2 regions of the Neorhizobium tunisiense genome follow, and region 2 is predicted to be linked to the other one. Evidence: riboswitches for the same ligand, from Rfam matches in the RefSeq annotation. Region 2 holds a riboswitch; the other holds the start of a gene.

Region 1 (5,309 bases), on a different contig from region 2:
GCGCCTTCGACCAGCCGAGCGGGCTTGTCATGGGCGAGCATATCTATTGCGCCGAGAAGGCGGATTTCTATGAATTGCCCGAGGACGACGTGCCGCATTATCCGGGCGATCGTCCTGCATCCGCCTGACGGACAAAAAACTCTCGCAACGACGTTGCCGCCGCCTGCGGCTGACGCTAAATCGGTACCATGACCCAGGACATCAGCCAGACTTTCCGTATCGCCGTCGCGCAGCTCAACCCGACCGTCGGCGATATCGCCGGCAATCTGGCGTTGGCCCGAGAAGCCCGAAGAGATGCTGCCCGCGAGGAGGCGGATCTCATCCTGTTTACGGAGCTCTTCCTGTCCGGTTATCCGCCGGAAGACCTTGTCCTGAAACCGGCTTTCCTGAAGGCCTGCCTGAAGGCGGTGGAGGAGCTTGCTGCCGATACGGCGGATGGTGGCCCCGGTGTCATCATCGGATTTCCCCGCCAGGGCGAGGAAGGCCGGCACAACTCGATCGCCGTGCTCGACGGTGGCAGGGTGATCGCCGTGCGCGACAAGATCGACCTGCCGAACTATGGCGAGTTCGATGAGAAGCGCGTCTTTATCGCCGGCGAGATGCCCGGACCGGTGAATTTTCGCGGCGTCCGGCTCGGCATCCCGATCTGCGAGGATATCTGGGGCGATCTCGGCGTCTGCGAGACGCTGTCGGAAAGCGGTGCGGAAATCCTGCTCGTGCCGAACGGCTCGCCCTACTATCGCGGCAAGGTGGATATCCGCCACCAGGTCGTGCTGAAACAGGTGATCGAGACCGGCCTGCCGATGATCTACGCGGCCCAGCTCGGCGGCCAGGACGAACTGGTCTTCGACGGCGCCAGCTTCGCCTTCAATGTGGACAAGTCGCTCGCCTTCCAGATGAGCCAGTTCGAGCCGGCCGTTGCCGTCACCGAGTGGAGACGAATTGGCGAGACCTGGCATTGTGCACGCGGCCCGATGGCGCGCATTCCGGAAAAGGAGGAGGCGGATTACCGCGCCTGCCTGCTCGGCTTCCGCGATTACGTCAACAAGAACGGTTTCAAGTCGGTCGTGCTCGGCCTGTCCGGCGGTATCGACAGCGCCATCTGCGCGGCGATCGCCGTCGATGCGCTCGGCGAGGAGAGGGTGCGCACCGTGATGCTGCCCTATCGCTATACATCCGAGGATTCGCTGAAGGACGCGGCCGATTGCGCCAGGGCGCTCGGCTGCCGTTACGATATCGTCCAGATCGCCGAGCCGGTGGATGGTTTTTCGTCGGCGCTGGCCGAGCTGTTCGAGGGAACCGAGGAGGGCATCACCGAGGAGAACCTCCAGAGCCGCGCGCGCGGCACGATCCTGATGGCGATCTCCAACAAGTTCGGCTCGATGGTGGTGACGACCGGCAACAAGTCGGAAATGTCGGTCGGTTACGCGACCCTCTACGGCGACATGAACGGCGGCTTCAATCCGATCAAGGACCTCTACAAGATGCAGGTCTATGCGCTGGCCGCCTGGCGCAACCAACACCTGCCGCCGACGGCTCTCGGCCCGAGCGGCGAGGTGATCCCGAAGAACATCATCTCAAAGGCGCCATCCGCGGAACTGAGGCCCAACCAGACCGACCAGGACTCGCTGCCGCCCTATCCGGTGCTCGACGACATTCTCGAGTGCCTCGTCGAGTTGGAGATGGGCACCGAGGAGATTATCGCCCGCGGCCACGACATCGCGACCGTTCACCGCATCGAGCACCTTCTCTATCTCGCCGAATACAAGCGGCGCCAATCGGCGCCGGGCGTCAAAATCACCAAGAAGAATTTCGGCCGCGACCGGCGTTACCCGATCACCAACCGTTTCCGCGATCGGTAGGAGAGGGATCATGGCCCCGCGCAGATCGAGGCGCCCAACTGGTCACCCGCAGCAGTGAATTCGCCTAGGTGCGCTATTTCGCCGTCGCATGAGCGTCTTGCGCCGGGGATTGGGTAAGGGCATAACCGATCCTGTCAGGTGCCGGCCAAAAGCCGGAGAATCGGGAATCCGGGGTGGATCCGGAACGTGCCCAACGCTGTGAGGTGGACGCCCGGCCGCAGGAATTTAGCCACTGGGAAACCGGGAAGGCTGCGGCGGGAAGCGGACGAAGCCAAGTCAGAAGACCGGCCTGACACGATAGACCGAACCCGCGCGGACGGCGGAAAGGTTTCGGACCTCTCCTTGCTTTCGAAAGGTTGGGGAGCGACGGCATTGTTGGGGATAAACGATGCGACCTGACCCTTTCGCGCATGCCTTGCTGCCTGCCGGTGAATTTTCGAAGGCCGATCGTGCGGCCGTCTACAAGGCGATCGAGACGCGACGCGACGTGCGCGACCAGTTCCTGCCCGATCCGTTGCCGGACGACTTGGTAAAGCGGCTGCTTGGCGCCGCGCATGCAGCCCCCTCGGTCGGTTTCATGCAACCGTGGAATTTCATCCTCATCCGAGACCAGGCGGTGCGGGAGGCAGCGTGGGCCGCCTTTTCGCGCGCCAATGACGAAGCGGAGGCAATGTTTGCGGAGGAAAGCCGTGATTTGTACCGCAGCCTCAAGCTCGAAGGCATCCGCAAGGCACCGCTGTCGATCTGCGTCACCTGTGATCCGGATCGCGCAGGCCCGGTCGTGCTCGGCCGCACCCACAATCCGCGCATGGACGCCTATTCGACCGTCTGCGCCGTGCAGAACCTCTGGCTTGCTGCCAGGGCCGAAGGCGTCGGCGTCGGCTGGGTCAGCATTTTTCGCGACGAGGACGTGCGCGGGCTGCTGGGCATTCCCGACCGCATCGAGATCGTCGCCTGGCTCTGCCTCGGTTATGTCGACCGGCTCTATGGCGAGCCGGAGCTGGCGCTCAAGGGCTGGCGCCAGCGCCTGACCCTGGACGAACTGATCTTTGAGGACCGATGGGAAAACCGCTGACTATTGCTGCGGCTGCGGTCCTGCCGATTGCGGATTGCTGAGATCGATACTCTCATCGGGCAGGAAGGTCGGCCCGACGGTGCGCACCTTCTTGTTCGGATCGTAGGCTCGCTCCGGTGGCGGTGTGAGCACTGGCCGCTGGACTGCGGCCTGCGGCGGATGCGTCTGCAATTTGGTGATCCCGGAATAGGGCTCCTCCTGCCTGGGCAGCTCGATCCCCGGCACCTTTCGGCGGTCGTCGACGACAGGCGGCAGAGGCTCGAAAGAGGGGATGCAGCGCTGTTCGCGAATGGCGGCGAGAATGGCATTGCGCTCTTCCGAGGGCAGGATCATCTGCCGCGAACTGTTCCGTTCCGCTGCCAGCGCGTCGCGGCTCTGCTCCATTCTGTCCAGCGCATCCCGCATCTGGCCGCAGACCTCGGCATTCGGGCCGCCCAGAACCACGACGCTGCCGTTGCCGCAGCCGGCGCGGCGCATGTCGATCCTGAGCTCCCGGATATCGGCATTGTATTCGCCGAGTTGCTGGGCATAGCTGCGCGCCACGGAGGTGCTGCCGATGATCTGCGGGCTGTTTCCAAGTTTCCGGTAGAGTGCCGCACAAACGGCGGGGTCCCCCGCAAGCGCTGCGGCCGGCAGAAAAAACAGAGGTATGGTCAGCAGGCCGCGAAGCGGTATCGGCAATTCCGGCATCCTCTCCAGAGTGGAGATGGCATCATGGAACGTTCCGGTTGACAATCTCATAAAGTCGCCGGCATCGCCCTCAAAAATCGGGGCAATACCCGGCGCAGGTCATTTCTGCAGCAGGGAGTTCGAGCCCTGTTCAGGGCTCAAACCGCTGTGCGGGTGAATCTGCAATTTAAGATTGAAATTGCAGATTTGGCTGCGATGCTTCGACAACCGCCAGCGCCGCCATGTTCACGACGCCGCGCGACGTGACCGAGGACGACAGGATATGCGCCGGCTGGGCCGCTCCCAGAAGAATGGGGCCGACATGCAAGGCGTCCGTCAGGTTGCGCACGAGGCCGAGCGAGATGTTTGCCGCGTCGAGGTTCGGGAAAACCAGCAGGTTGGCCTCGCCGGTCAGCGAACTGTTCGGCATGGCCCGCTTGCGCAGCGTTTCCGACAGGGCAGAACCGCCCTGCATTTCGCCGTCCACTTCAAGCTCCGGTGCCCGCTGGCGCACCAGCTTCAGGGCGGTCCGCATCTTCTGGGCGCTTTCCGAATCGCGCGAGCCGAAATTCGAATGGCAGATCAGCGCCGCCTTCGGGGTGATGCCGAAGCGGCGGATTTCCTCGGCCGCCAGAACCGTGATCTCGGCGATTTCCTGCGCGGACGGGTTGTAGTTGACGAAGGTGTCGGTGAAGAACATCGCACCACGCTGGGAGATGACCAGGCTGAGGCCCGAGAAGGCGCAGACGTCCGGCCGCTTGCCGATGATCTGGTTCACGTCGCTGAGATGCTTGTCGTAACGGCCTTCGACGCCGCAGATCAGCGCGTCCGCATCGCCGCGCTTGACCGCGAGCGCGCCGATCACCGTGTTGTTGGTGCGCACGATGGTGCGCGCCGCTTCCGGATTGATGCCTTCGCGGCCGACCAGGGCGAAATATTCGTCGACATAGTCGCGATAGCGCGGATCGTCTTCCGGGTTGACCACGGCGAAATCGACATTCGGGCGGATGCGGATGCCGAAACGGGCAAGCCGTGCCTCGATGACGGAAGGACGACCGATCAGGATCGGGGTCGCCGTCTTTTCCTCGAGCAGAACCTGGGCGGCGCGCAAGACGCGCTCGTCCTCGCCCTCGGCGAAGATCACCCGGTTCTTTTCCGAAACCTTGGCGGCGCTGAAGATCGGCTTCATGACGAAACCGGAGCGCCACACGAAGCGGTTCAGCTGGTCGAGATAGGCCTCGAAATCCTGGATCGGCCGGGATGCGACGCCGGTCTCGGCAGCGGCTTTGGCAACCGCCGGGGCAATGCGCAGGATGAGGCGCGGATCGAAAGGCGAGGGGATGAGATAGTCGGCTCCGAAGATCGGAGTCTCGCCGGAATAGGCGCGCGCGGCAACGTCGGAGACTTCCTCGCGGGCAAGCGCTGCGATCGCCTTGACCGCTGCCATCTTCATCTCCTCGTTGATCGTCCGGGCGCCGCAATCGAGCGCACCGCGGAAGATGTAGGGGAAGCACAGCACGTTGTTGACCTGGTTCGGGAAGTCCGAACGGCCGGTGCAGATCATCGCGTCGGGGCGGGCGGCGCGGGCGAGCTCCGGCATGATTTCCGGCGTCGGATTGGCAAGCGCCATGATCAGCGGCTTTTCGGCCATCTGCGCCAGGAGTTCGGGCTTTAGCACGCCCGCGGCGGAGAGGCCGAGAAAC
Region 2 (5,309 bases):
CCGTCGGCAAACAGAGCCGGGTCGCCCCGAAACCGGTTGACGACAAAACCCCGGATCATCGCCGCGTCGTCGGGATCGAGCACCAGCCTGGTGCCGGCAAGGCTGGCGATCACCCCGCCCCGGTCGATATCGCCGATCAGCACCACCGGCACGTCGGCGGCCCGCGCAAACCCCATGTTGGCGATGTCGTTCTGGCGCAGATTGATTTCCGAGGCACTGCCGGCGCCTTCGACCAGGACGAGATCGGCCTGGTTGCGGAGAATATCGAAACTCTCCAGAACCCGCGGCATCAGTTTCGGCTTGAGCATCTGGTATTCGGCTGCCTTGGCATTGCCTTCGACCCTGCCTTGCACCACCACCTGCGCACCCACCTCGCTCTGCGGCTTCAGGAGCACCGGGTTCATGTGGACGCTGAGCGGCGCGCCGGCGGCACGCGCCTGCAAAGCCTGCGCCCGGCCGATTTCGCCGCCGTCCGCGGTGACCGCGGCGTTGTTCGACATGTTCTGCGGCTTGAACGGCATAATCTTGAGGCCGCGCAGCGTGTAGGCGCGGGCAAGCCCGGCCACGACCAGCGACTTGCCCACATCCGAGCCCGTTCCCTGAAACATCAGCGCCCGAGCTGGCTTGATCCCGGTCATATTCTAAAACTCGATGCCGGCCTGGGCCTTCACGCCCGCCTTGAAGTGATGCTTGACCAGCGTCATTTCGGTGACCATGTCGGCCGCCTCGATCAGCGCCGGCTTGGCATTGCGGCCGGTGACGACCACATGCAGATCCGGCCGCCGCGCCTGCAACGCGGCGACGATCTTGTCGAGATCCAGGTAATCGTAACGGAGCGCGATGTTGAGCTCGTCAAGGATGACGAGCCCGATTGTCTCGTCCGCCATCAGCTCGAGCGCCTTTTCCCAGGCCTTTTCCGCCGCGGCGACATCCCGCTTCAGGTCCTGGGTCTCCCAAGTGAAACCCTCGCCCATCGTGTGCCAGACAACGCGGTCGCCAAAGACGGCAAGCGCCGGCTGCTCTCCCGTCGACCAGGCACCCTTGATGAACTGCACCACGCCGACCCGGCGGTTGTTGCCGAGCATACGCAGCGCCAGGCCGAAAGCGGCGGTGGATTTGCCCTTGCCGGATCCGGTATGGACGATGAGAAGACCCTTTTCCTGGGTCTTCTCCGCCACTTCCGCATCCTGAACCGCCTTGCGGTTCGCCATCTTGGCACGATGACGCGCGACGGACGCCTCGTCGATCTCCTTCACCGGGAAGCAAGCTTCGCCGGAGATCCGGCAGAAGCTTCCTCGCCAGCGCGGAATCTTTCGCGGACCACACCGGTCAACGCACCGAGCACCGCCCAGAACACCAGGTTGGTGGCATAGACCGCATTGACGAAGCGGGCATAAAGATCCATCGGGACGGCGGTTTCATGGCTGGGCGGCAGCGGCGCGCCGACGAGATGCGGGGCGATCAGAAGCACGATCGCAAGCGCTGCGAACACGGCCGAGCGGGTATAGAAGAGCAAGCCTAGACCCACTGCCGTGCAGACTGCCGTCGAGACCCACCAGATCTGGCGCGGGCCGAGCTCAGCAGCCGGCATGCCGGGCAGTTCCGGCGGCAGGCCGAGGCCCGGCGCCAGGATGACGGTGAGGAAGCCGGCAATGCCGAACATCAAGCCACCGCGCCAGCCCTTGAAGCCGCCGAACGCTTCCGAAGCGGCGATCAGGACGAGGGCGAAGCCGATGCCGGACAGCATGTCTGCGGCGAGCGTATAGATGAAGCGCTCGAAGCCATCGGCCGGAGCCCAGGCTTCGTCATCATGGTGGTGGTCGGCAGCAGGTGCCGCCGCACCGGCCGTTGCGGGCGCCGCGTCATGGCTATGGCTGTGAGCGACCTCACCGCCGGCATTTTCAAACACCTCCGCCTGCAGGATCAGCGGTACCGTGGAGAAGCTCTGCATCACGGTGAGCAGCAGCCCGGACAAAAGCCCGGCGATCACCGCCGTGAAGACGATGTTACGAAACAACGACATTTGGGAGAACTCCTCAGTGGCAGGGGAAGGCGAGCGAGTGGCGCGTGTCATGCGCGGCATTGTGGACGACTTCCAGATGCGAGAAGCCGACAAAGCCGACGATGAACAGGCCGAGCAGGGCCGTCATGCTGAGGGGAATGATCTTCGAAGCGGAAATGGTGACTGCGGTTGCAGCAGAATTCGGTACCATGGTCTCGTCCTTTCGCCCTCCACCCGAGGGCCGTTCACGTTCTTTGCCGCCTCTGGCAGGTCTCCTGGCTCGCGGATCGGACGCCTTCTCCCGCCTTCCCAGGATCCCGTTGGCCGGATTTCCCAGTGGCTTGACGGCCGAACGGCCGTTTTGGTCGAAGACTTTCCGCTTACAGTTGCGGGGGCAGCCGCGGGTTGGACGGCAGAATTCCGTCGCACCGCATTCCCTCTAAAACCCTTCCGGGCACCATAGGCTCAGTCACTATAGACGAATTCGGCGTCACGGCAATCGCCTTTGCGACGCATTGACATGGGTGTGCGACCGGGCTTACTTGAAAGGAGATGGTCCCTTTCCGGCAACGGGGAGGGCTAAGAGAGAATGCGGTGCGATCCCCTTTCCTAGGGATCAATGCCGCGGCTGCCCCCGCAACTGTAGGCGGCGAGCCATTGCCGAGAAGCCACTGGGAAACCGGGAAGGCAGGCAAATGGCGACGACCCGCGAGCCAGGAGACCTGCCGTCCGTTTAATTTTGCTTCACCGGGCGGGGTGCTCCGGAGGAAGTTTCTCGATCACCGCAGAGGGAATTCGACCTTCTGCTCCGCGCCCCGATTTTTTCGACCCCGGCGGGAACGCGGCTGACCGATGAGTGACCACCAACCAGATGATCCGGCAACCGCCCGCCCGGCAGATGTGACGATTTTCGTCTGCACCAATTGCCGTGACGCGTCCGACGGCGAAATCCGACCGGGCATCGCGCTGATCGCGGCGCTACGCGAGGCAGCAAGCGGCAAGCCGCTCGCCGTCAAGCCGGTCACCTGCCTCGCCAATTGCGAAAAGAGCCCGAGCGCCGCCTTCAACCACAAGAGCGGCTGGTCCTATGTATTCGGCCATCTGTCGCTCGACAATGTCGAGGATATCGTCACCGGCGCGATGATGCTGGCCGAGGACGAGCGCGGTTTCCTTCCCCTTCGCGGCCGTCCCACCTGCCTGCGCGGCAAGGGCATGACGGCCCGCATCCCACCCTTTGATCATCACGAGGACATGCCATCATGAGCGTTTCGTTCGACCGCGTTCCCTGCACCGTCGTTACCGGGTTTCTGGGAGCCGGCAAGACCACGCTGATCCGCAACCTGATTGAAAACCTCAAGGGCAAGCGGCTTGCGATCATCGTCAACGAATTCGGCGATGTCGGCATCGACGGCGACGTGCTCAAGGGCTGCGGCATCGAAAGCTGCCCGGAAGACAACATCATCGAGCTTGCGAATGGCTGCATCTGCTGCACCGTGGCCGATGATTTCGTGCCGGCGATCGACCGGATCCTGGCCATGGAGCCCCGCGTCGATCACATCCTCATCGAGACCTCCGGCCTCGCGCTGCCGAAGCCGCTCGTCCAGGCGTTCCAGTGGCCGGACGTGAAGGCACGTGTGACGGTTGATGGCGTCATCGCGGTGGTGGACGGGCTCGCGCTCGCCGAAGGCCGTGTCGCAGACGATCATGAGGCGCTCGAAGCCCAGCGCGACGCGGACGGCTCGATCGACCATGACGATCCGGTCGAGGAAGTGTTCGAGGACCAGGTGGCCTGCGCCGACATGATCGTGCTCACCAAGAGCGACCTTCTCGATGCCGCCGGCCTCGCGACCGCCAGGGATCGCGTGTCCGCACATCTGCCGCGCGCCGTCAAAATCGTCTCGGCCGCCAATGGCGCCATCGATCCGGCGGTGCTGATCGGCCTTGGCCTCGCCGTCGAGGACGACATCGAAAACCGCAAGACCCATCACGACGACGAACTGGACCACGATCACGACGATTTCGACAGCTTCGTCGTCGATCTGGCCGCAGTCACCGATGCCGAACAGCTCGCCACCCGCATCTCCGCCACGGCCGAAGCAGAGAACGTGCTGCGCATAAAAGGCTTCGTGGAAGTCGCGAACAAGCCGATGCGCCTGCAGGTTCAGGCAGTAGGATCGCGCGTGAACCATTATTTCGACCGCGCCTGGGCACCCGGCGAAGCGCGGACAAGCCGCCTGGTCGTGATCGGCGAAAAAGGCATCGACCGCGCAGCGATCGAAAGGATGCTGGCCGCATAAGAAGGCCCCGAGGGAAGGATGCACATACTCGCCACCACATCGTCGTCGCTTGACGACCTCATCGAACCGGTCGACCTCAACCAGTCGCCGGCCGATGTAGTGGTGCTGTCCTTTTCCGGCAGCGACCTGAACGGCATTGCGGCGGTGTGGAATAAGTCTGCAAGCGGCGGGAGCGATACCCCCACCGAACACAACTCGGGCAAGCTTAATCCCCCCATTCCTCCAACTCTCCGCCTCACCAACCTCTCCGATCTCCGCCACCCCATGTCGGTGGACCTGTGGATCGAAAAGACGGCGGCGCATGCCAAAGTCATCCTCGTACGCATCCTCGGCGGCTATGACCGCTGGGCCTACGGCGTCGAGGAGCTTTCCCGAATGGCGCGCGCCAAAAAGATCGCGCTCGCCCTCCTGCCCGGCGAATGCAGCATCCGCGACGAGCGGCTCGCCGCGGCCTCCACGGTCTCGGAAAACCAGCTCGCCGGCATCCTGTCCTGCTTCCGCGAAGGCGGGCCGGACAATATGCGGCTCCTCGCAAAATTGCTGACGGCCCTGGCCGAGGGTAGAACGGAACCTCTGCCACAGGCAGCACTCATGCCGAAGGCCGGTTACCACAAGCCGGGAATGGGCATCGTCGAGACCGATGACCTTCTTGCCGGCCTTGCGCCGGATGCACCGCGCCTGCCGATCCTGTTCTACCGCTCGATGCTGCTTGCCAATGACGCCGCACCGATCGATGCACTGTTCGAAGCGCTGCAGAAACGCGGCTTTGCGCCGATGCCGATCTTCGTCAGCGGTCTGAAGGATGCGGATGCTATCGCCTTCGCCGAACGCGCGATTTCGGACCTCAAGCCCGCCGCCATCCTCTCCACCACCGCCTTTGCCAGTGGCACCGACGGGAACGGCGAAACAATCTTCGACCGCACCGGCGTGCCGGTATTCCAGATCGTCGTCGCCACCACGCGGCGCGAAGGCTGGGCGGAAGGCCGGCGCGGCCTCAACCCCGCCGACCT

Evidence for each region. A riboswitch is a leader RNA that binds a small molecule or an ion and turns the genes downstream of it on or off. The one in region 2 is predicted to bind cobalamin.
Region 1: it holds a riboswitch for cobalamin, as region 2 does, so the genes downstream of both, bluB (5,6-dimethylbenzimidazole synthase) here and ABCW43_RS27775 (DUF1636 family protein) in region 2, are expected to answer to the same signal.

The regions. Positions count from the first base shown of each region.
Region 1 covers NZ_JBDIUU010000001.1:274,809-280,117, reverse strand. Annotated here, with positions in the region: gene ABCW43_RS01500 (GFA family protein) at 1-128, shown strand, start outside; gene ABCW43_RS01495 (NAD+ synthase) at 189-1,862, shown strand; cobalamin riboswitch at 1,982-2,169, shown strand; gene bluB (5,6-dimethylbenzimidazole synthase) at 2,251-2,937, shown strand; gene ABCW43_RS01485 (hypothetical protein) at 2,938-3,678, opposite strand; gene ABCW43_RS01480 (NADP-dependent malic enzyme) at 3,794-5,309, opposite strand, start outside.
Region 2 covers NZ_JBDIUU010000012.1:163,564-168,872, reverse strand. Annotated here, with positions in the region: gene ABCW43_RS27795 (cobyric acid synthase) at 1-638, opposite strand, end outside; gene cobO (cob(I)yrinic acid a,c-diamide adenosyltransferase) at 642-1,256, opposite strand; gene ABCW43_RS27785 (CbtA family protein) at 1,253-2,023, opposite strand; gene ABCW43_RS27780 (CbtB domain-containing protein) at 2,037-2,213, opposite strand; cobalamin riboswitch at 2,251-2,479, opposite strand; cobalamin riboswitch at 2,539-2,746, shown strand; gene ABCW43_RS27775 (DUF1636 family protein) at 2,855-3,265, shown strand; gene cobW (cobalamin biosynthesis protein CobW) at 3,262-4,299, shown strand; gene cobN (cobaltochelatase subunit CobN) at 4,318-5,309, shown strand, end outside.